Regions from separate parts of the Propionispora vibrioides genome, predicted to be linked through region 3. Evidence: riboswitches for the same ligand, from Rfam matches in the RefSeq annotation. Region 3 holds a riboswitch; each other region holds the start of a gene.

Region 1 (7,717 bases), on a different contig from region 3:
ATTATATAGTGCCGCCTGCAGGGCAACGCTGATCACTTTGCTGATTTTCATAACCAACGATAGGGACGTGCTCTGTAAGCTGACTGCACCAATAATCCCCTCACTGTTTACCACACCGGCAAGTGAAATATGGCCAATACAGGGCAGTCGTTTACCAACGGCACTACCGGCTTGGATGCCGCCTTCCCATACCTCGATATTCCCCACTTCCGCTGCGGTTCCCAGGCAGGCATCCACGGCGACAATGACCGGATCGTCATATTGCCGGTATATCTCTTGAATCGCATCCTGCAAATTACCGGCATGCACCGGATTGTCCATCGTGCCGAAAATAGGATACCCTGTAGTTTCTTCCAGAAATGTACCGGTTAAAGGACCTAGCACGTCACCGGTGTAACGGTCCGACCCAATACATAATACGACAACCGGCCTGACGGTGAACGTAAACTGCCGCCGCAGCAACCCGATCACCTGCCGCCGGATCTTTTCCGGCGCTTCTGCATCATATAAATTAGCAATCAGTTTATTTCCGTTATGTTGCATTTTTCTTTTCTCCTTAATAATAACGTCATACTAATTTATATGTCACCTTAGCGGCTAATATATCTTAAAACAGCAGACTTAAGCCAAACGACAGCGGTATTTTGCAAAAAGCGCTTGCTATGAACGTTCTGATAGTTTGGCATCCCCCAAAAAAACAACCAGACAGAAAACTGTCTGGTTGTTTTTTTAGCCAAGCGCCAGATATTGATATTCCGGTTGCTTTACCGCCGCCGCTAACGCCCCGGTAACAAAAGCAATGTGTTCTTTTAGGTCGACTCCCATATCAGCGGCACTGATCAGAATGGTTTCCCGGTTTACCGCTTTGGCAAACGCCTTATCCTTCATCTTCTTCATAACCGACTTGACTTCCAGATTATCCAGGCTCTTATCGGGCCGCACCAAAGCGCAGGCAATGATAAAGCCGGTTAGTTCATCAACGGCCAACAGAGTTTTCTGCAGCAGCGTCCGCTCACCAGGCCAGTCTCTGGCATGAGATTCCACATGAGTGGCCATTTCGGCGTCATATCCGTGCTCCTGTAGGATTTCTCTGGCATGTGTCGGATGCTCGTCGGGGTACTTTTCAAAATCAACATCATGCAATAAGCCGACAGCTCCCCAATATTCACTGTCTTCGCCGAACTTTTCGGCATAGGCTCGCATGGCCACTTCCACCGCCAGACAGTGCTTCAGCAAGACAGGGCTTGCTACATGGCGATTCAGTGTTTCCCAGGCTTTTTCTCTTGAAATATCCATATGCATTCACATCCTTCTTAAAATATATAGTAAAGTCAAGAACGTGTTTTCAAACTATCCGCAACATCTCGCAACAGTGCTTGCTGTGCCATATTTCGTTAAATTTAAGAGACATTATTCTCTCAAAAAATTACTTTGGCCGGCGCAAAAAGCACTCGCCATGAACTATTGAGCTAGTTTGAAAACGCCCCCTAATAAACTTACCAATTTTTATCTAAAGTCGGACCGGCTTTATATTTATATTCCAGACAATAGGCTCATACAGTGTAAACAGAAAGACTAGCGGGAGGGATGGCATGGATAGCCTGATTTCTGTTATAGCTGGAGTCGGTCTGATGCTTGGCGGCATCTTTCTCATGCGGGCAAGCCTCCGGCACTTCCTTTTACACCGTATACAGCGTCTGTTATATAAACTGACCGTTACTCCCTGGCGCGGCCTGCTGTTCGGCACAGCCGCCGCCGCCCTGATGCAGAGCAGCAGCGCCTTAACCATGATAACCATTGGCCTGGTGAGCGCAAACTATTTGTCCTTTTACCAGTCGCTAGGAATTATTCTGGGCGCTAATATCGGCACCTGCACGACCGTACAACTGATGACACTGAGTGTTTCCGGCACCTATGCCATGCCTTGCTTAGCGGCATCCCTGCTGATCCTGTTGCTATGCAAAAAGCTGCGCTATCCGGCTATGTTTCTGGCGGGCATCTTAAGCCTGTTTGCCGGACTGGACTATTTATCCGGCGCCTTAGGAAATCTAGCACAATACAGTGCGATTTTACAATGCCTGGCGGCCGCCAGGGATAATCCCTTTTATGGAATTGTCGGCGGTATTCTGATTACCGTGCTTTTTCAGTCAAGCAGCGCCGCTACTGGCGTATTGATGGTGCTGGCAAGCGAAGGCTTTCTCTCCCTGGAAACAGCGGCTTACATTATCTATGGCAACAATATCGGTTCTTGCCTGTCTTCACTCTTAGTAGGGGCCGCCTCGCCGCTGGCGGGCAGACGGGTGGCTGTCGCCCACCTGCTGTTAAACGTGTTGGGCGCCCTTATTGCCTTGCCGTTTACCCCCTTACTCACTTGGACGGCCAAAGCCTGCAGCAATGATTTCAGCACCCAAATCGCCTGTATCCATACGATTTTTAATATTGCTTCTTCGGTTGCCGTACTGCCTTTTACCAGACAATATGCCCGCCTGATTATCTGGCTGGTCCCGGAAAAATAAGAAACCGTTGATTTAATGAGCTTGTCGGCCCGGCGAGAGATTTTGGGGCTGGCAAGGAAGTAAAACCGTAGGAATAGCGGTCCCTATTCAAGATTTTGCTGACGCAGCCAGACGGATACGCAGTGTGAATAAATCAGTGGTTCCCCGGGCAATGGACTATGCTTTATTTTCACGCCAGGTCTGCACCACCGCTATCAGGACGTACAGAATAATCGCAGTCATGACTATGGTTCCGCCGGGAGCAATATCCAGATAGAAAGAAGAAAGCAGGCCGGCCGTAACCGACAGGACAGAAAAGCCAACCGCCCAGCCCAACGTTGCTTTAAAGCCGAGCCGCAGGGAATGTGCTGCCGCCACCGGTACAATCATCAGGGCGCTGACCAGCAAAATGCCGACAATCGTCATACCGACTACGACAACCAAGGCCGTCAGGATGCTAAAAATCATATTGACCCGACCGGTATCAATCCCACTGACATTGGCAATGTCCTCATTAAACGAAGACAGCAGCAAAGGCTTGTGCCAAACAAATAAAATACCGCTCACCAGCAGACCGGCCGCCGCAATTAAGCCGACGTCCTGCAGAGAAACCGTGACAATGCTGCCAAACAGAAAGCTTAGTAAGCCCGAGCTGGGCATCTTCGTCATAGTACTGAAAATAATGGCCATAGCTACACCGGCATAAAAAATAATGGCTAACCCCATGTCGGAATACTGGGCGTGCCGGCGTCTGGTCAATTCAATGCCGACCGCTCCGCCAAGCGTCAGGAGCAATGCCCCGGCCATGGGATAGATGCCGGCCAAATGCCCGGCGGCAACTCCGGCAAAGGCAATATGCCCCAGGCCGTCACCGATCAGCGACTGCCGGCGGACTACAACAAAAATACCGATCAGCGGGCACAAAAAAGCGGTAATCAACCCTGCCGCCAGCGCCCGCTGCATAAAATCATATTGAAAAAATTCCAAACCTTTCACCTCTTTACTGTACCTTGCGTCATTTAAAACATAGGATAAACTTGTACGGATTTTTTGTCCCACCAGGCGGAGGAGCCGTGCCTATCGGACATAGGTAAGGTGACGACAACAAAGCGGGTGGAAAAAGTTACAAGATTATCCATGTATGTAAGATCAATACCACATATGGCGTCCTTGGGAATGGGTGGCACGAAATTCCTGGCTGTTGCCCAAAAAGCATAAGCCCCGGTTGATACAAGCCACATTGGTTGCCCAGGCCGCCGCCTTTTCAATATCATGGGACACCATGATCACGGTGATGCCCAAGTTCTTGTTCAATGTCCCCAATAATTCATAAATTCGCTGACTGGCGGCATAGTCAATCCCACTGGTAGGTTCATCTAAAAGAAGCAGGCCGGGGTTGCCGGCCAACGCCATAGCCACCATTACCCTTTGCTGCTGGCCGCCGGACAACTCACCAATGCGGCGATCACGCAAATCACTGGCCTGCACCAGTTCAAGCATATGTTCCACAATATGTTTAACCACTTTTTTCGGCTGTCTTTTCTGCCGGGTTCCCGCAATCAAGCCCAGTTCGACAACCTCACTGACCGTAATCGGAAAATCAGCTGTGTTTTTTCCATAATTTTGCGGTACATAACTAACCAAACCGCCTAGCCGCGCCGCTTTGGCCACCTGCCCGTTAATCAGCACCTCACCCCGGTCAGGCGTTAAAATACCGGCGATAATTTTCAGAACGGTACTTTTACCTGCTCCGTTAGGTCCAAAAATCATCAGAAAATCCTTTGCCGCTACCTGCAGTGAAATATTCTCCAATACCGGCTCACTGCCGTAAGCAAAAGTAATATTGTTCAAACAAACTTCACACATTCCGCTACTCCTTTACCGTCAGTCTGCAATCCGCACAAATTCCAAACAGTTCCACCGTATGCCGCACCAGTTCATAGCCGTGGCCGTGCAAGAGTTCCAACAAATGCTGATTGACCGGGCAAAAATCGATACAAACCGCCTGACCGCATTTTACGCACACCACATGATGATGGTGGTGATCAGCGGCGGCAAGCTCATAACGGACACCCTCTTTACCTGTGCTTTTGATGGGAATGAGCACACCTAACTCAACCAGGACACTGACATTACGGTATACCGTATCCAGGCTGATGTTCGGATAAGCCTCGCGAACACTGTGCCAGATGCTGGTTACCGTAAGCGGCTCCGTCGACTCATAAACCTGCTTGATAACAGCCCGGCGCTGCGGGGTTAGCCGGCACCCCTGCTCCTTAAGTCTTATTACTATATTTTCCATTTATTGCCTCATTCTTTCTTCATAAAAATAAATATATAAGAAAAGCTCCGGCCATCGCCAGGCGCTTTCGACAAATCATCGTATAGCTGAAAAAATAATGGGGAAGCCGCAGCCTCCCCCAAACGATAATTATACTATGCGGCGAGCTCCGATATAGCGGGCTCCCCAATAACCGCTGCCTAGTTGGTCAGTGACTACGCCACGGCTGGACGTCGCACTGATAAAAGTGCCATTCCCCAAGTAAATACCCACGTGAGAAGGTCCCGGAGCGTATGTAGAAAAAAATACCAGATCGCCTGGCTGCAACCGGCTATAGGAAACAGCCTGTCCCATGCCGAAGTCATCATCGGCTGTCCGCGGCAGATATACACCGCTTTGAGCAAAGACAAACTGGACATAACCGGAACAATCGAACCCGCCAGGGCTGGTTCCTCCAAACTGGTACGGAACCCCTGCATAACTCAGGGCATTTTGGATAATTCGCCGTGCCATAACACTTGACCCATCGCGGCTTACCGGAATCTCACGGCCCATCAGAAGACGGTAGGTTTGATACCCGACGACACCATCCGCTTCCAATCCGTGGTCACGTTGGAAAGCCATCACGGCACCCACCGTTCGGGAACCAAAACTCCCATCCGCTTCGCCGGCATTATAGCCAAAGTCGTTCAGCTTTGACTGAATGGCGGCAACCTCCGGTCCGGTATCACCTTTTTCAAACGCCGCGGCAGCACAGGTAACAGAAAACATGCAAAACGCCAACACAAAAAACACAAAAAAACGAGACACTTTACCCATGTACGGCTCCTCTCACAGCCTCCGAGGTTAGCTGACGGGTTAGGGTTGAGGTTCTCCCTACTCAAAAAAATGAGTTTCACCCCTTACAAACGGTTCCCCCGTACCTGAGCTGGATTCGGCTTTATCGCTCACAAAGAACAAATATTCAATATTTTTACATAAACTCCTGCCAAAAAATGCGTAATATTCCTACAAAAATATATTTTTTTCAAAGGACCGGCCGCTTACTTTTTCTTTTCCGGCAGTTCAGCCCGGAGCCAATACAAAGGACGCTGCTTTACTTCTTCAAAAATCCGTCCTACATATTCACCGATGATACCCAGCCCCAGCAGTTGTATCCCGCCCAGCAAAGACACGCTGGCTGTGGCCGTACTCCAGCCTGGCACCGCCTCGTTGGTAAAAACCTTAATATAGATGACATGTACCGCAATGCAAAAACTAATAAAGGAAAATACTATACCAATATAAAAAGCCATCCGCAACGGCAGTTTGGAATAGGCCGTGATGCCGTCCAACGCAAAATGCATCATTCGCCGCACCGAGAATTTGGATTTGCCGGCAAACCGTTTTGGCGCGATAAACTCAATCTGCACCTGCCTGTAGCCGATGGCGCCGACCATCCCCCGGATAAAACGGGCCCTTTCCCGGAAACGCCGGAAACTTGCCACTACTTGTTTATCCATCAGGCGAAAATCCGAACCGCCCTCCTGGACATGCACCTTGGACATAGCGTTCATCAGCTTGTAAAACATTCCTGAGGTAAAGTTCTTAAACCAGGGAACCCCCTCCGTCGTTTTCCGGATGGTTTGGACGACCTGAACCCCCTCTTCCCACTTGCCGATCAACAGCGGCAATAGCTCCGGCGGATGCTGCATATCGCCATCCATGGTAATTACGGCGTCGCCTGCAGCATGGTCAAGCCCGCAGGTCAACGCTACCTGGTGTCCAAAGTTGCGAGCCAGCAGAAGAGCCCGGACCCGCCCGTCCCGCTGAGTTAATACATCCAGCAATAGCGGCGTCCTGTCGGTTGAACCGTCATCCACAAAGATCAGTTCGAAATCATAGCTTAGTGGCGTCAATACTTCACATACCGTATCATAAAAAATCTCTATATTGTCTTCTTCATTAAAAACCGGCACCACCACCGACAACAAAGCCATGACCATATCACCCTGCATTTCATCCGCAAAATAACTTCTTTATACAAACTAATTCTTTAAATCCTGTCTAAGCACCGAAGCGCCTTTTAAATACAGGTGCTTGATTTCTTTTTGCGGCACTTCGGTATTCCACAAAATCAGCACCCGGATACAGCGCGCCACCCCTTCCGGATTATCAATTTCCAGCGTCCCGAACAGCGGAACTTCGGACCAGCCCATTGCCCTGGCACCGGCCGCCGGAAAAGCGGCGTTGATATCCGGGGTAGAACTGAAGATAACCGCACCGATATCTTCTATATCAATTTTATTTTCCTCCACAATAAGCGCGAGCAGTTCTGCGACATTCGCAAAAATCTCCTCCCGTTCGTTTCTCTCCACTGTAGTAGCTCCCCTGACGCCACGCAACAAAGATGTACAACCCCTTCCACAACATTACATTTATTTAATTAGGAATATACTTTATTTCGGCATTCGTCCGGCAAATCCTCTTGTTTTCCTTAAAGAAACGCTGATTTAATAAGCCTGGCGAGATTTTTTCATCTGACAAGAACATAAATCACAAAAACAGTTGGGCTATTTTAAGGTTTACTGACAACGCCAGGCAGAAAAAGCTCCGCCGGAACATGGCGTACGAATAAGTCAGCCGCTCCTTAAACATCACCTATTATCTTGCCCGGCTAGCCGCTAAACATACCCCAGTGCTCTGACCGGATCAAAAATTTGGCTATCTTACGCAGACTTTTCCGCCCTGTGCCGTTGTCGTCGCCTTACATATGTTCGATATGTAAGGCTCCTCCGCCTCGCAGTGCGAAAAAATCTCCGCAATCTAACCTTACATTTTAATCCGGTCAGAGCACTAGCATAACAGCAAATTAAATCTTATATGTTTTCCAATGATTTATGTTATAATAATTGGGGTATAAAACTATGCGGTGATTGTATTTGAAGGAGGTTGTCACACT
Region 2 (7,717 bases), on a different contig from region 3:
CCTGTTACCGATACACTTATAGCACGAGATTTATTGTACTGTTCACCCGAACATACGAATCACCTTGGAATAAACCTTATTTTAGAAAACATTTTTCCTTCACCAGGTAATGATGTTCCACTTCAGGATATTATAGAATTCAGAATAAGACGACAGGATGAATTAAAGCAATTTAAAGATATAATGAGTAACTACTTTGCAGAAGTATCACGAATCAAAGATGTAACAATCATCTGATTTTTTTACACTCCAGTTGACCCAAATCCACCTTCTCCACGTTCGGTATCATCTAAGTCTTCGCACACTTGTACCTCAACAGAAAGAATAGGTTGTACTACCATCTGCGCTATCTTCATTCCACGCTCTACTTTAAATATTTTCTTCCCATGATTTATTAATATTACTCCGACTTCCCCCCTATATCCTTGATCAATAGTTCCGGGTGAATTCAAAACGGTAATTTGATGTTTAAGAGCTAGCCCGCTACGAGGTCTAATCTGAGCTTCTGTGCCCACTGGTAATTGTATACTTAACCCTGTAGGTATCAATGCACTTTCTCCAGGCATTATTTCTGTATCGATAACAGAAGATATATCTAAACCTGCATCACCGAAATGAGCATATTGCGGCAACTTTGCATTATCATTTAGTAATTTAACTTTTAACTTACTAATCATAGAACTTCCTCCTTAACAACCTTAATTGCCATGAATAATGATATTGCTATAGCTAACATTCCCATAAAAACACCTTTGTCAATAAAAAACAGATATGTTTCTAAAGCAGAACATGCTGGAATAAGTGCAAGTAGTCTAAAGAAGCATAACAAAAACAGTATAACTTGTAAAGTTTTTAAACCATAATATTTACCTTGTGCAAAAATACGATTAATAGCATTTGTTTTTTGTCCAGATATTATAGATGCTTTTGAGTCTTGTAATAATTTAGTATATTTCTTTTTAAATTCATCATAAACATCTTCTTTTATAAAAATAGTTTGTACTTTTCTTAAAAAATTTTTATTACTATCTGTTAATTCTTTGTCAAGAACATCCTCTGATATATTACGAAGAATGTCTACTCTGCTTGCTTGATTATCGTGATCTTTGTCTGCTGGAGTATTAACTTTGTATAATATAAGCGTCACAAATGATTTGTTTACGGGTAATTTAAGTATTAAGTCAGTTGGATTATTTAATGAGATAAGCAGTGGTCCATGCCAATTAGGATCTAAAGTAGTAGAAATATGGCCAAAGCCTTGAGATACAACGCCAACCTTAGAATGGAATGTACCAGCAATTTTCTTAGACACCCAAACAGCTTCTTCTGTCAAAATTAAAACAGTGTCATGTGGCTTTATATTATAAAAGCCATCAATAGCTGGTACTAAATCCTGGGAAGTGAGAGAAAAAACAAAATCAGTTGGGTTAAAGTTATAACCAACTGGTGTTAAATCGTCTTCTCTAAAAGGAAATATAACAATATCTTTATTTAAAGCTTTTCTTATATCTCTATCAGAAAACATAAATTATCCCCTTTTGAGTATACCGCTTTAGTAATGTAAAATACTTCATTCAATTACCAATTCCTCTATTTTTTAGTAATTTAGTAATTTGGTCAGATTGTTTTTAAAAATTGCAGAGATGTGACAAGAGCAAATAACAAATTTTCTAATATGATAAAAATAACCCTTATGGAGCTTACCCAGTAAGCTCCATAAGGGTTATTCTACCGTTGATTTCTACTTTGATTCCTTTACTCCAATTAAATAACGGTTATTAACCCACCCCTGAATTCCAATGCCATCAACACCCCGCCATCGAATAAAAACCCAATCTCCATTCGTATCTATCACCTTAACATTCCATCCAAAACACAGACCACCAATAATAGCTGCGTCAATATTAAGCTCACTTCTAACATTTAATTCACGTACTCGTACTATTTTAGCGTGTTTAAGTTCATCAGGGGAAATACTCGTAAGGGCGTTCTGGTTAGCTTCTTCCATATGGGCAATACGTAATTCCCTAAAAACTTGAATTGATTCAGGAGGATATATGTATGATACAACATCTTTGCAATAGGGCATAATTACTTGTGTGAATATTACGCAAAATAATCCAAATAATGCTTGGTTCTTATATTTTATAATTAACCCACTTAGCTTGTTAACAAACTGAATTAAATCAAATGTAGCTCCGTGAGTAGATTCAATAACAGCAACATTAAGGTCTTGTAATTCTAAATCAGATAATTTACGATCTTCTAGACAATCTTCTAGACTATCATCATAAAGTTTGTTAAATTTATCGAAATCGATTTTATTAAAATCAATACTAATAGAAGCCTGTTGAATTCTTACTAAGACATTATTTATTTGTTCCTGATTAGCGACATAGTATTTAAAAACGGGTTCTAGGCTGGCATTCATTGCTATATGCATATTTGCTGCTGCCATTACTGCGTTCTTAATCCCTTCAGTTAAGGCAGGATTATTATTAATATATCTTTGTATAGCTTGAGCTCCAACAAATATCTAGTATTGAATTTGCAAACAAGTTTCTACTGTAGGAAGAAGTACCTTATTCAAATTATTAATTAAGTTTGATAAATTCTCCAGGTCAAATTCACTCTGCGACATAAATTCTCCTCCTTATCTTAATCTAATTTGATTAATACATTCGAACTCCTGCATAGCTCAGTTGGTTAGAGCGCTTCAAGCATCGTAAAATCTATCTTCCTACAATATCAAAGAAGCGCAGTAGCAACAAAATAGCAACATTTTGATATTTCTAAGTAGTTTTTTAAGCAAAACAAAAAGCAGTACAGAGCTCATGGAGCCTTGTACTGCTTATCATTCTCTATGGTGGGGTTAGGAGGACTCGAACCTCTGACCTCTTCGATGTCAACGAAGCGCTCTAACCAACTGAGCTATAACCCCTTAAGACATTTCACATTATAGTATGAAAAACAAGAGTTGTCAAGCAGCGGCTTATTTATTTGTTATTTTAGCAATAGATAAGCGCCCACAGTCAGCAAAAACAGGCCGGCCAGATCGTTCCATTCCCAGGCCATATGCTCCAAGCCAAAGCCGCCGTAATGGTCAATAATAATGGCCGTCAGCACCTGGCCGACGATAATGGCCGTCGTTGCGTTAGCCATGCCGACTTTGGGTATGCTGGCGGCCACCAGATAGATAATAAATACACTGATCACGCCACCCAGGTATACATACCAGGGTGCTTCCGGCATGGCCGCCAGACTGCCTTTGCCCATTTTAAAGACAAACAGGAGTAGCAGCAAAATGACCGTACCAATAAAATGCACGACAAAGGTGGTTTCAATAAGACCGATTACCTTGCTCAGCGCCGCGTTTAGCGAACCCTGAATGGCCATAAATATGCCCGACAAAAGCGCCAGTAGCAGAGCCAGCATATTATTCGATAAATCCACGCAGCATACACTCCTTTTTAAAAGACCGGCCAGCCTTAAACTCCAAAGAGCAGCCATTACTGCCGGCTGCCTTGAGTGAAACACTGATTCTATTCACGCAGCATTCTGACGGAACTTTGACCGTCTGGTGGCATCAGTAGACCTTGAAGAACTTAACGTTCCTCTAAGTTTAGCTTGATTACCAGCCGAAAACAGCTCTTGCCCCGCCGGCAAGCTCATTAAATCAGCACTTTTCCAGGCTTGCTAAAAGCTTTGACCAGTCAGTTGGCTAAGAAAAAGCGCCCTGCAACTACCGTTTAGGGCGCTTTTCTAGTATGCTTGATTGCAGCGATTTTATCCATTTCAATATGGCTGCTGTCGTTTCCCGGTAAAAAGCGTGCAACTGATGGTCACCGCCCGGTACGGCAACCAGTTCCTTTCTGCCGACAAGCTGTTGATATAAGGTTTCCGCCTGAGCAAAGGGGACGGTCTCATCCTGCGTCCCATGAAGAACAAGAACAGGAATGCCCTTAAGCGAACGGGCAGCCTGCAGCAAATCATAATCGGCAAAGTCCTGGATAAAGGCAGGCGTCAGTGAACTACGGCCATAGGAATCGGTAACGTGTACCGTCTTCCCCGCCAAAAGCCGTTGGTAGTTCTCCTGTAAAGCCAGCCGGAAAGTTTCTTCCAGATTTGATGGTGCCGCCCACAGGCATAGCCCGCTGATTCCCTCCGGCTGCGCCGCAGCATAGGTTAACGCCGCGCTGCCGCCCATACTGCGTCCCAGGAGCACCAGCCTGCTGGCGATCTCCCGCCGGGCAAACGCCGCCACTGCCGCCAGTTCATCAATTTGCTGCGTCAACGGACCAAGAGGAGTAAAATCGAAACGTACCACCGACAAACCCAGCTTCACGACTTCCTCCGCCAGGGCAACCGCCCGGCCGCCGCCTTCCTTGGAACCACGAAAACCATGACAAATAATTAGTACCTGGTTGGAAGTGCCTTCGTGTATCACAACAGGTAATTGCGCATTGGCATGAATAAGCATAATGGACTTCATACATGTCCCTCCCTTCCGGCTTGTTAATAAAATAAAAAAAAAGAAACAGGCACCAGCCTGTCAATCAATAATGTATACAGTTACCTGCTGCCTGCCAAACCGCAGGGCATCGGCATGACTGTCAAACGCTAAATCGATTACGTTACCACGAATTGCTCCGCCTGTATCATCGGCGATAGCATATCCATATCCTGGTATGTATAAACGGGTTCCTAAGGGAATCACATTGGGATCCACTGCAACTAGGCCCTTGCGCAATTGAGTACCACGAGCTGTATAACTGGAATTACCGGGATCAAACGCACTATAGCCGGAGGCCCGCATGCTGATTGAGCGGCTGTAGCGGCTGGTATCCGAGCCGGTGCCGCCACGATTCAGATAAGCAAAGGTTTCGCTGCCGGCAACCCCGTCCACAGCCAATCCGTTGCTGATCTGGAACTCCGTAACCGCCCGGAGCGTCCCATTGCCAAACACCCCGTCAATAGGCCCCTGATAAAACCCGGCGTCAGTCAACAGTTTCTGCAATACCTGCACGTCATCACCACGCATGCCCACTTTGAGCGCCGTATCTCCCGGCGCGGCAAACACAACGGCATGTATGGCAAGCAGTATGCAGACGAACACTGCTGTAAGGAAAAATTTCCTCAATCGTACCACCTCTCTTTACTCGCCCCAAGCTAACTGCCATGAAAAAGACCAGGGCAATATCCCTTGCGGCTTCTGCCTCCGAGGTTAGCTGTCGGGTTAGGGTAAAAGAGAAGGAATAGAGAACCCTTCCGGATAACCGGATTCACCCCTGTATATTTAGTGGTCCCCCCGTACCTATAAGGATTCGGCATTATATATTATAATAATCCAAGCCTTCCCGCCTGTCAATGTCCATGCTTTGGCCTAAATCGCCATATAAAACAGTCAGGGCTTATTCGGCAGGCTGTACATGGTGTTCTTCGGTATAACTCCGATATTTGTCATAAATAATCCGGAGCGTCGTAATCAGCGACTTTTTAGCGCCGCCCTGATAAATCCGGTCAATCAAATGTACCAGTTCATCAACGCCGTCTTTCAGGCTGTAGCCGACCAATGAGTCCGCAATATGCCTTCTGGCCAGTTTAGTAGCCAATGTACAGTCGGCCTCCACAATTTCTCCTGTCGCCACCTTCACCAGAACGACAATTCCCACAACCTTATATATCTCATTGGCGGTTATGCCAATTGGCAATTTGGCATAACCGGAAAACAAAACCAGATCATCACACAATACTTTGCTCAGGATAAACACCACCAAATGTCTTATTCTACACTTAACCGCTTGATCGCTATATTGACATCCTTGACCAATAGACCGGTCATAAACTCAACCACACTCTTTATCCGGCACTGGGCATCATAGACCACTTCCCGGAGCACACTGCCATACCGGACGGTAACATCCAGTGAAATGGATATGCCGGTCTCCCGGTCATGGGAATTTTTTATATTAATTTGCCCGGTTTTACTAATTGAGGTATCATTGGTTGCCACAAAATCCACAATCGAAGCGATGGCCGCATCGGAAATTAAAAGCTTGCCATAATAACTAAAGGTGGGGCGGATAATCGACTTTTCGCCCAGCTTATTTCGCCGCTTGGCCTGGGGCTTCTTAAAGAATATTTCCAAAGGGTCGATCATGTAGCCGGAGAAATGAGGTTTCAATTCAATGGTAGGCACCGGTATGATATGTTTTCCCTCTTTTAGACGGCTTTCCCGCGCTTTGGCGATTTCGGCTTTTGTAGCAATGTCTTCAATAAAAATAGTCTTGCTAATCGACGGCAATTGCAAGGCATCGACAATTTTCTGCACCATGTTTTCCGAAGTGCCCAAGATTAAAATACGGGACGGCCGTACTTCGGCAATAGCCGCCCGTACCTTTTCGGCATGCTCGGGCTCCATAAAAATGGCCCGCCGCACAGCTTTAATCTTACTCGGTTCTTTCTTCGCCGAATAGCCGGCGATAATTTTACTGTCTTTTATCAAAATGCCATCATCAATGATGGCATCCGCGGCATGTTCATGTGCCACGATGAGCGCACGATGACTCTTACCGGTTCCACTCGGTCCCACTAATGCAATTACATCCACTGGCTGCCCTCCAAGCCTGCTCTTAAAAATTCTCTATACATAAAAAATAAACACCTTCCAAGGTGTTGTCAAGTGGGCCTATGGAAATTGTTCTGCACTTGCCGTTCTAACTCGGTTATGCGAGTAGTGTAATGCATAAGTTTACGCGCATACCGGGTGTTATTCCGTAGCAGTTTCTCATTTTGCAATGCCAGCTTTGACAATTGTTCACTTTTTTCTCGTTCCAGCAAGTCAAGCAAATTCATCAGCACCCGCCGGCTTAGCCGGAGTGCCTCGACCTTATCCTCCAGCTCGCGGATGCGAGCCTGCAAGTCTGTAATCAGGCTGACTTCTGTATCCATTAGCATCCTCCTGAAATCTTAGTGGTCCACACCACTACCCCCTCGGGGAGCAAAGATGTTCAGCCAATGACGCCGGTACGGCGACAATACCCAGCGTCTCAGGAAAACGACCGGGAATCCCGTGAAAGTCCGACCCGCCGGTAACAAGCAACCGGTGGCGCCGGGCCAATGCGAGGTATTGTTCTATATGTTCGGCGTCATGTCTGGGATGGTACACTTCCAACCCATCAATGCCAGCCTGGATGACTGCCAGAACAACCTGGTCATCGCCGACCAGCCCTGGATGAGCCAATACAGCCACACCACCGGCCTTTTTGATCAAAGCAATCACACTGGCCGGAGAAAGTTTGTCATGGGGGACATAGGCCGGTCCTCCCGTGGCTAAAAGTTTCTCAAACACGTCACCGACGGTAGGGAAATAGCCTTTGGCCACCAGTGTCTTCGATATCTGGGCACGGCCGATGGAGGTCGCCGCTCCGGCAATGTCCAGCACCTCCTGATAGGTAATATCAAACCCAAGCGCTACCAGCTTTTCAACAATACGCCGGGTACGCGTCCGGCGGCTTTGGGTCAACAGCGTCAGTTGCTCGCTTAACTCCGGTTGGTGAATATCAATATGATAACCTAAAATATGAACCTCATGACCGGGCAGATCGGTGCTGAATTCAATGCCGGGAATCAGCGTCAATGCGTCGTCCGGTGCTAAGTTTTTCTGCTGCTCCAGCAATAAAAGTCCGTCTACCGTGTCATGATCGGTAATGGCGAT
Region 3 (7,717 bases):
TTAAGGGCAGTCAAATTGGCCTGCAGCCACTTTTCCTGCTTGGGCACACCCAAAGCAGCCAATAATATGGCAGGTTCGGCCCCCCTAATTTCATTAATAATAGCTGCCTCATCTTCTGATGAGAAAAAACCGCTTCGCGTACCTGCGATTTGTAAGCCGGGATAATTTCTTTCTGCTGCCGATTTTGCCTCTTCCGCCACACCTGGAGCACCGCCAAACATAAAAACCCGGTAACCCCTTTGGGCGGAAAGTGCCAATAACCGTTGAGCCAAATCATAGCCGGCAACCCGTTCCGGCATAGGGGCTCCCTGATACCGTGCCGCCCACACAACACCGGCTCCGTCAGGAACCACCAGATCAGCATGGTTCAAAATATCGGCTAACTCCCTATCCTGTTGGGAAAACATAACCATTTCGGCATTTGCGGTGGCAATCAAATGAGGTTTACCCGAATCAATAAATCTCTGTATCGTATCGACAGCTTCCTGCATGGTAACACAATCAATCATTATATCCAATACCGATATCTTCATATGCACTGCAGACTACAATCTCCTTTTCCCTTAGGGCGTGTTTTCAAACTAACGGAATGGTCCATAGAACAAAAGCGCCGTCAGGGAACATTTCAGATAGTTTGAAAACACGCCCTAGTATAAATAACCTACCTAGGCCAAAGAATATTTTACCATATTATTAAAACTTGGGCAATTGAAACGGGAAGTTCCACTTCAATTTATCATTACGCTTTTTTCTGTTTCCTTCCTGTTGATCGCTTCCCGGTACATCGGCTTGCTTTTGTCTGGAATTTTCCAGTTTCGCCCGGGAATCGACTTCACTAGGTTCACTTCCTTTAATAAAGGCATCATACTCTACTTCCGGACAGGCCGGCGTCGCCAATTTTCCCGAATCGGTACAAATAGGAATGCCTGTCACCACGTTAGCCGGAACGGCAAAGGAAGCTCCCTTGCTAAACGGCAGTTGTGATACCATATTACCCCATAATTGCGCCACCTGCGTTCCCGAAATCCCCACAGGTGTACGATCATCATTCCCTACAAAAATTCCCACCAGAAGTTCCGGCGTGAAACCAACAAACCAGGCCGTTTCATAATTATCGGTCGTTCCCGTCTTACCGGCTGCATCCCTGCCAAGCTGGGCCGGCGTACCAGTCCCACTGTCGATGACCGCTTTCATCATATTGGTTGTTAGGTAAGCAATTTCCGGACGCAAAACCGCCTGTTGAAGCGAATGATTTTCTTCCAATACCTGATTATTTTCATCCAAAACTTTTATGATACTGACAGGTCGGGAAACTATTCCGTTATTCGCAAAAGCCGTATACGCCGTACTTAATTCCAGCAGATTCACCCCGCGGGTCAATCCACCAAGCGCTGCCGCCAAATTGTTATCTTCCGGTACCAGCGTCGTGATACCCAGGCTTTTAGCCAAATTTAACACTTGTTCGATCCCAACCTGCCGCCCTAATTTTACCGCAGCTACATTGACAGATAATCGCAAAGCTTTTTTAAATGTAATGGGACCAAGATATTTCTTATCATAATTCTGTGGACTGTAACCATTAATATTGATAGCCTCATCCAGAATAATGGAATTCATCGGCATTCCCTGATCAAGGGCCGTAGCATATACAAATGGTTTAAACGCTGAACCTGGTTGACGTACCTCTGTAACAACCCGGTTTATCTGACTTTCCTCATAATTTCTGCCACCAACCATGGCGCGGATATATCCATTCCGGGGATCTAGCGCTAAAATGCCGCCCTGTTGATTTCCCAAAATGGTTTCTGCAGCCTGCTGCGTTCTAATATCAAGGGTGGTATAAACCTTGAGTCCGCCTTTATAAACCCGGTTGGCTCCATACTTTTCCACTAATTGATTAGCGATATAATCAAGAAAATAGGAGGCTTGCACCGAACGTTTCTTCTTGCCCGAAACAACCAGTTGTTCTTTTTTGGCTTTCTCCGCCTCTGCCTCTGTAATATACCCCGCTTTGGCCATGCCGGAAATAACCGTATTACGCCGTTCCAGTGCCGCCCCGCTGTCGATATAGGGAGAATAAATATTGGGCCCCCGGGGCAGACCGGCCAGCAAAGCGCTCTCGGCCAATGTCAAGTCTTTGGCTGATTTACCAAAATAGACCTGCGCTGCAGCTTCCACACCATAGGCTCCCTCGCCAAAATACACCTGATTTAAGTAGGCCTGCAGGATTTCCTGTTTGGTAAATTTCCTTTCAATAATTACCGCCAACAGCAATTCATTGACTTTTCGGGAAAAGGTTCTTTCCTGGGTAAGAAACATATTCTTGGCTAACTGTTGAGTAATCGTGCTGCCGCCTTCCACAAGTCCACCGGTTCGAATATTTACCCAGAGAGCACGCAAAATCCCAATCGGATCAACACCTATATGACTATAAAATCGTACATCTTCATTGGCAATGACCGCCTGCTGAATATAGGGAGAAATATTACTAAGAGTAACCACCACCCGATTTTCCTCAAATAACTTAGAAATAAGCTGCCCCTGACTGTCATAAACCTGCGTAGCTTCGATAAGCTGCAGATTCTCCAGATTGTCGGTACGCGGCAGATTAATGCCGGCGCAACCGCCAAGTAAACTGCTTGTCAAAAATAAAACCAGTAAAAAAGCTGTGCATGAAAAAAAGCGAAATCTATACACCGGTGCACCTCCCTTTCTACTAGTATTTCAAAAAATATAGGCTTTACGCACTTAGGTGTGTTTTCAGACTAACGGAATAATCTATGGCCAGTGATTTTTGCGCTAGACAAGGCAAATTTCTGCAGGAACAATAGACGTTACTTCAATTCTACCGGAGCATGGCACAAAAAACACCGTCAGAGAATGTCTTGGATAGTTTGAGAACACACCCTAACGTGATGTTCAGTTATATAAGACAAACACCGCCAACAAGAATTGTGGACGGTGTTTTTGTTTTATCGTACTGATAGATCAATTGCAGTTTTACAAACTATAGTTAGGAGATTCCTTGGTAATGTTCACATCATGAGGATGGCTTTCTTTTAGCCCGGCACCGGTAATACGAATGAACTTCGATTTAACAATCAATTCCTGGATGTTGCATACGCCACAGTAACCCATGCCGGAACGCAGGCCGCCAACCAGTTGGAAGACAGTATCCGCCAGAGAACCTTTATACGGCACACGGCCTTCAATACCTTCCGGTACCAGCTTGTCCATATTCTCTTGGAAATAACGGTCTTTGCTGCCCTCAGCCATGGCTCCCAGTGATCCCATTCCACGATATACCTTGTAGCTGCGCCCTTGATAAATAATCGTTTCGCCCGGACTTTCCTCTGTCCCAGCCAGTAGATTTCCTACCATAACAACGCTGGCTCCCGCCGCAATCGCTTTAGTGATGTCACCGGAATATTTAATACCGCCATCGGCAATAACCGGGATATTATATTCACGGGCCGCCTGCGCACAGGAATATACAGCCGTGATTTGCGGAACACCGATACCGGCAATAATACGGGTTGTACAAATGGAGCCAGGACCAATCCCCACTTTCACAGCATCCACACCGGCTTCTATTAAATCGCGGGTGGCTTCTGCCGTAGCCACATTGCCGGCAATAAGATCGACTTGCGGATAGGCAGCTTTGATGGTCCGCACCGCATCCAAAACACCCTTAGAATGGCCATGGGCGGTATCCACTACCAGGACATCAACCTTAGCCGCGACAATGGCATCAATACGATCCATCATATCGGCACCAACACCTACGGCTGCAGCAACCAGCAACCGGCCTTTGGCATCCTTCGCCGAGTTAGGATATTTTTGAGCCTTCTCAATATCCTTAATGGTAATAAGCCCTTTTAAATTGCCTGCTTCATCAAGCAATGGTAATTTCTCAATCCGGTGCTGACGCAATAACTCCTTGGCATCTTCCAGGGAAGTGCCAACAGGTGCCGTAATTAAATGTTCCCGTGTCATGCAGTCACGGATTTTAGCGGTCAAATTAGTTTCAAACCGTAAATCACGATTGGTTATAATGCCTACTAATTTGTTATTTACCGTAACAGGCACACCGGAAATATGGTATTTTTCCATTAGATCATGCGCGTCTTGCAGTATGTTATCCGGCGATAAAAAGATGGGATCAACGATAATTCCGTGCTCGGAGCGTTTTACTTTATCAATCTCGTTGGCTTGCCTTTCAATGGACATATTCTTATGAATTACGCCCAAGCCGCCCTCTCTGGCCATGGCGATAGCCATTGGTGCTTCTGTTACCGTATCCATTCCGGCACTTACAATAGGAATGTTGAGTTTGATATTCCTGGTCAGATAGGTATTCACTTCTACATCCCGCGGTAAAATATCGGATCTTCCCGGGATTAACAACACATCATCAAAGGTTAACCCTTTTGTGGCAAATTTGTCCTCAAACATTAAATTATCTCCTTCCCGAAAACAATACAGGTGTATTTCATAATATAATACCACATTTAAACTTACCGAATCTACCATTTTTTATGTAGGAGTTAAAAATTTTTACCTATTTTCGACAAAAAAATCATGGATTGAAAGACAAACCCTCCAATCCATGATATCTAGTCATTATTTTTCTAATACATATACTTTAACGTGTTGGATACCGAAATCATAGGCCTTTGCCACCGACTCAACAGCAATATCCACCCGGTTTCCCTTAATAGCGCCGCCGGTGTCTTCCGCCACCGCATACTTTCCCTGTCCGTCAGGGAACTCAATATACACTTTAGAACCAAGCGGAATAACCGAAGGGTCTACAGCAATAACACCCGGACGAATCTGAGTGCCTAAATGAGTCAAATTACCCCATTTGCCATTATCATGTGGTCCTGGTGCATACGCGGTTGCCTTAATATCCAGTTTCTTAGTATAAGAATCCGGCTTGGCTGCCGCCTTGGCAAAAGTAACAGGTGCAACAAAAGTCATCTGCAAAACAGTTAGTATGGTACCCCATAAAAGTATTTTTTTAAAATTCAACATGGCGGTACACTCCTTTCTATATGCCTGCGAGGTTAGCTGTCGGGTTCGGACAAAGGATAATCCCTACCGCCTTTGGCGGATTCACCCCAAAAATGGTTCCCCCGTTTTCTTTAAGAGAAATTCGGCATGCACATATAATACCGTAACTGCTTAACAAAGGCAACCTGCTTTCAATATGGTATACTATATTTACGCAAAATTACTATTAGTATACTCCGTTATAACATCATATACTCCTATTTGCTCACAAAGTTGCTAGGACGTGTCTTCAAACACTACTCCTTGCCAATCATGAATGGGGCAAAACCAAGCTGGCCCCAAAGATGATTATGTACGGTCCGTACAGCGCCCCCCACTTTTCGCTTTTCCATTAGTTTTATTTGCTCCAAGGAAAGATACCACGCTTTTTCTTTCGGATAGGCGCTATTGACACCTGCCTGGTGATAATATTGAGCCGCCCGCTCCAATAAGGAATAGATTGTCCATAAAGGAATGGCTCGCTGCAAAACGGCCCCTTCCATTCCTGCAATATAGGCATGGACTTGTTTCCAATCCTCATCTGAACCAGTCAGCCGCCCTATTTCCAGGCTGGCTGGCTCATCACTTTGCAGCACTTGTATAAACTCTTCCTGCAATACAAGCAGCAGGTCCCACAGACAGGTTAATTCCGGTGTGCGCTTTTTCAGTTGTTCCAATTCTTCGATTATCGCTCGCTCTAAATCCTTGGCAAAGGTCTTTTTCATAGGGTGTGCCTCCTTGCTAAAACAGCCCATTCGCGCTAAGCGATGGGCTGTTTTTTTACTTATTACTACTTATCCAGCATGAGTACGCCGGCTTTGCTGATATGTTGCTTAGCAGCCTCCCGGATTACGATGGTCACTGCGTCGGGCTGGCATTTGGCAGTTTCAACAATTACCTCCGTAATTTTTTTAGCAAGTTCTCTTTTCTGTTCGGTAGAACGGCCTTCCAACATATCAATTTGAACAATCGGCATAATAGCTCTCCTCCTTATCTTTGGGAGTCGCTGATTCAATAATCCTGTCGGGCTGGCTAAAGATTTTTCCGTCTGGCAAGGAAGCAAATCCTTATGAATAGCAGTGCTCTCGCGAGGCTTTGCTGACGACGCCAGGCGGAAAAAGACCTGATAGAACGAACAGTACGAATAAATCAGTGACTCCCTAAATATATTCGTCATTCACCCTAACAACCCTGCCGGTTAGGTTATGCTTTAACCAGGGAAATATGCCAAAAAAGGAACACTATCCTTCCATTTTTCATAAAGTATAGTAAGTCAGTTTATAATTTTTAACACAGGGAGGAAAACGTTTATGGGATTTTTACATGAAATCCGTAATCTAGAGTTCATTAAAGATCTGGAGCGTGAAATCAATACAGATGTATTGCTATTTGGAATTGATGGGTTTACCTATTATGGAAATTTGCAGGCAATTGAGGATTGCCGGATAGCTTTTCTAACCCCTGCAATAACGGCAGAATCCAATGAAGTTGAAATTCTTACGCCGGGGGGCGAAATCAGAGAAGTGACCTTCTTGCGAGTTGACCTGTGGTCAATTATCGCCAAAGGCTCCGGCATTGTAAACGATCCCTTTAATAACACCGGTTCCGGAAATGCCTTGAACGTTAACGGCGTAATCGGCTTAGGGCAGCGTGATGGAGAAGAGCAACGCCAGGACGGACATGATCTGGTATGTCAGTTAAGGCGCATGGTCGGCGATACAGTAGTGCTTACAACTTTGGGCGGTTTCTTATTTGAAGGAACGCTCGGCGCGGTAGACAATTGTCTGGCACTCTTAACAGTCAACAGTATTTTTGTTCCTGGTACTGATCAATGCATCAGCAACAGGGACGTAAGATCTGTCCTAGTAAATCTTGAATCGCTGACATCTATATCAACCGTTTGCTGTTGCTAACAAAGTTAAAAGTCCGTACTCCAGCGACTCGGTTAATCATATAGCCGGGTCGTTTTTATTTCCCTATTCTTCCCAGGAGGTTAACGTATGTTGTTTGCCAAGGAATATCTGGGACGCGTTGGTGTCGGAGCGACATCCCCCCATTTTTTTTGTGCCAACGACCGCAATATATATATTGTCAAGCTCCAAAACAACCGTTATGGAACAAAAGTATTAATCAGTGAACTACTGGCAAGTCAGTTAGGTAATTTACTCAATCTCTGTTTTCCCGCCAGCCAGTGTTTTACCATTGATGAGTCTTTCCTGGAATCCTATCCGCAGCTCCGAGCTGAAGGTGTTACTGCAGGCATCCATTTTGCCTCACAATATATATCCCATGCGACCTATATTGATAAATATACCTTTTCACAGATTACCAATCTTCATGAATTGGCAGGAGTGATATTTTTTGATCATCTCTTTCACAACGCTGACCGTACTAATAACAGAAAAAATTTACTGGTTGTTTCACAAGCTGCTAACTGTAAAGCCTATGCTATCGATAATTCCCATTTATTCCGCTCAGGAAAATGGACGAATGAATCGGTAACCTTTTTAGCAAATAAAATTTATATTTATTACCGTCGCGCTTTCCGGGTATTATTGAAAAACTATCTTATGCCGCAGGATTTTAAACCTTATGTGGAGGCCTTTAAAAAAATCAGCAAGCCCCAGATCAGAAAGGTTATCCAAAAAATCCCCGCTGAATG

What was found. A riboswitch is a leader RNA that binds a small molecule or an ion and turns the genes downstream of it on or off. The one in region 3 is predicted to bind cyclic di-AMP.
Region 1: another riboswitch for cyclic di-AMP. It lies ahead of BMW43_RS05755 (C40 family peptidase); the one in region 3 lies ahead of BMW43_RS21645 (3D domain-containing protein).
Region 2: another riboswitch for cyclic di-AMP. It lies ahead of BMW43_RS06025 (3D domain-containing protein); the one in region 3 lies ahead of BMW43_RS21645 (3D domain-containing protein).

Annotation. Positions count from the first base shown of each region.
Region 1 covers NZ_FODY01000005.1:17,417-25,133, forward strand. The annotation lists gene yyaC (spore protease YyaC) at 1-543, opposite strand, end outside; gene BMW43_RS05730 (HD domain-containing protein) at 730-1,296, opposite strand; gene BMW43_RS05735 (Na/Pi cotransporter family protein) at 1,593-2,516, shown strand; gene BMW43_RS05740 (metal ABC transporter permease) at 2,673-3,482, opposite strand; gene BMW43_RS05745 (metal ABC transporter ATP-binding protein) at 3,645-4,361, opposite strand; gene BMW43_RS05750 (Fur family transcriptional regulator) at 4,366-4,797, opposite strand; gene BMW43_RS05755 (C40 family peptidase) at 4,927-5,595, opposite strand; cyclic di-AMP (ydaO/yuaA leader) riboswitch at 5,597-5,726, opposite strand; gene BMW43_RS05760 (glycosyltransferase family 2 protein) at 5,820-6,755, opposite strand; gene aroH (chorismate mutase) at 6,804-7,163, opposite strand.
Region 2 covers NZ_FODY01000005.1:80,368-88,084, forward strand. The annotation lists gene BMW43_RS05990 (DUF6236 family protein) at 1-237, shown strand, start outside; gene dut (dUTP diphosphatase) at 243-677, opposite strand; gene BMW43_RS06000 (dCTP deaminase/dUTPase family protein) at 674-1,525, opposite strand; gene BMW43_RS06005 (SH3 domain-containing protein) at 1,742-2,458, opposite strand; tRNA gene BMW43_RS06010 (tRNA-Val) at 2,865-2,941, opposite strand; gene BMW43_RS06015 (DMT family transporter) at 3,004-3,453, opposite strand; gene BMW43_RS06020 (alpha/beta hydrolase family protein) at 3,743-4,492, opposite strand; gene BMW43_RS06025 (3D domain-containing protein) at 4,553-5,140, opposite strand; cyclic di-AMP (ydaO/yuaA leader) riboswitch at 5,198-5,340, opposite strand; gene BMW43_RS06030 (DUF3870 domain-containing protein) at 5,412-5,774, opposite strand; gene BMW43_RS06035 (Asp23/Gls24 family envelope stress response protein) at 5,783-6,610, opposite strand; gene BMW43_RS06040 (translation initiation factor 2) at 6,679-6,951, opposite strand; gene BMW43_RS06045 (PHP domain-containing protein) at 6,986-7,717, opposite strand, start outside.
Region 3 covers NZ_FODY01000001.1:116,528-124,244, forward strand. The annotation lists gene BMW43_RS00660 (WecB/TagA/CpsF family glycosyltransferase) at 1-539, opposite strand, end outside; gene BMW43_RS00665 (transglycosylase domain-containing protein) at 694-2,697, opposite strand; gene guaB (IMP dehydrogenase) at 3,001-4,455, opposite strand; gene BMW43_RS21645 (3D domain-containing protein) at 4,624-5,037, opposite strand; cyclic di-AMP (ydaO/yuaA leader) riboswitch at 5,045-5,174, opposite strand; gene BMW43_RS00680 (hypothetical protein) at 5,313-5,780, opposite strand; gene thmT (2-hydroxymuconate tautomerase) at 5,846-6,232, opposite strand; gene BMW43_RS00690 (hypothetical protein) at 6,366-6,968, shown strand; gene BMW43_RS00695 (HipA family kinase) at 7,056-7,717, shown strand, end outside.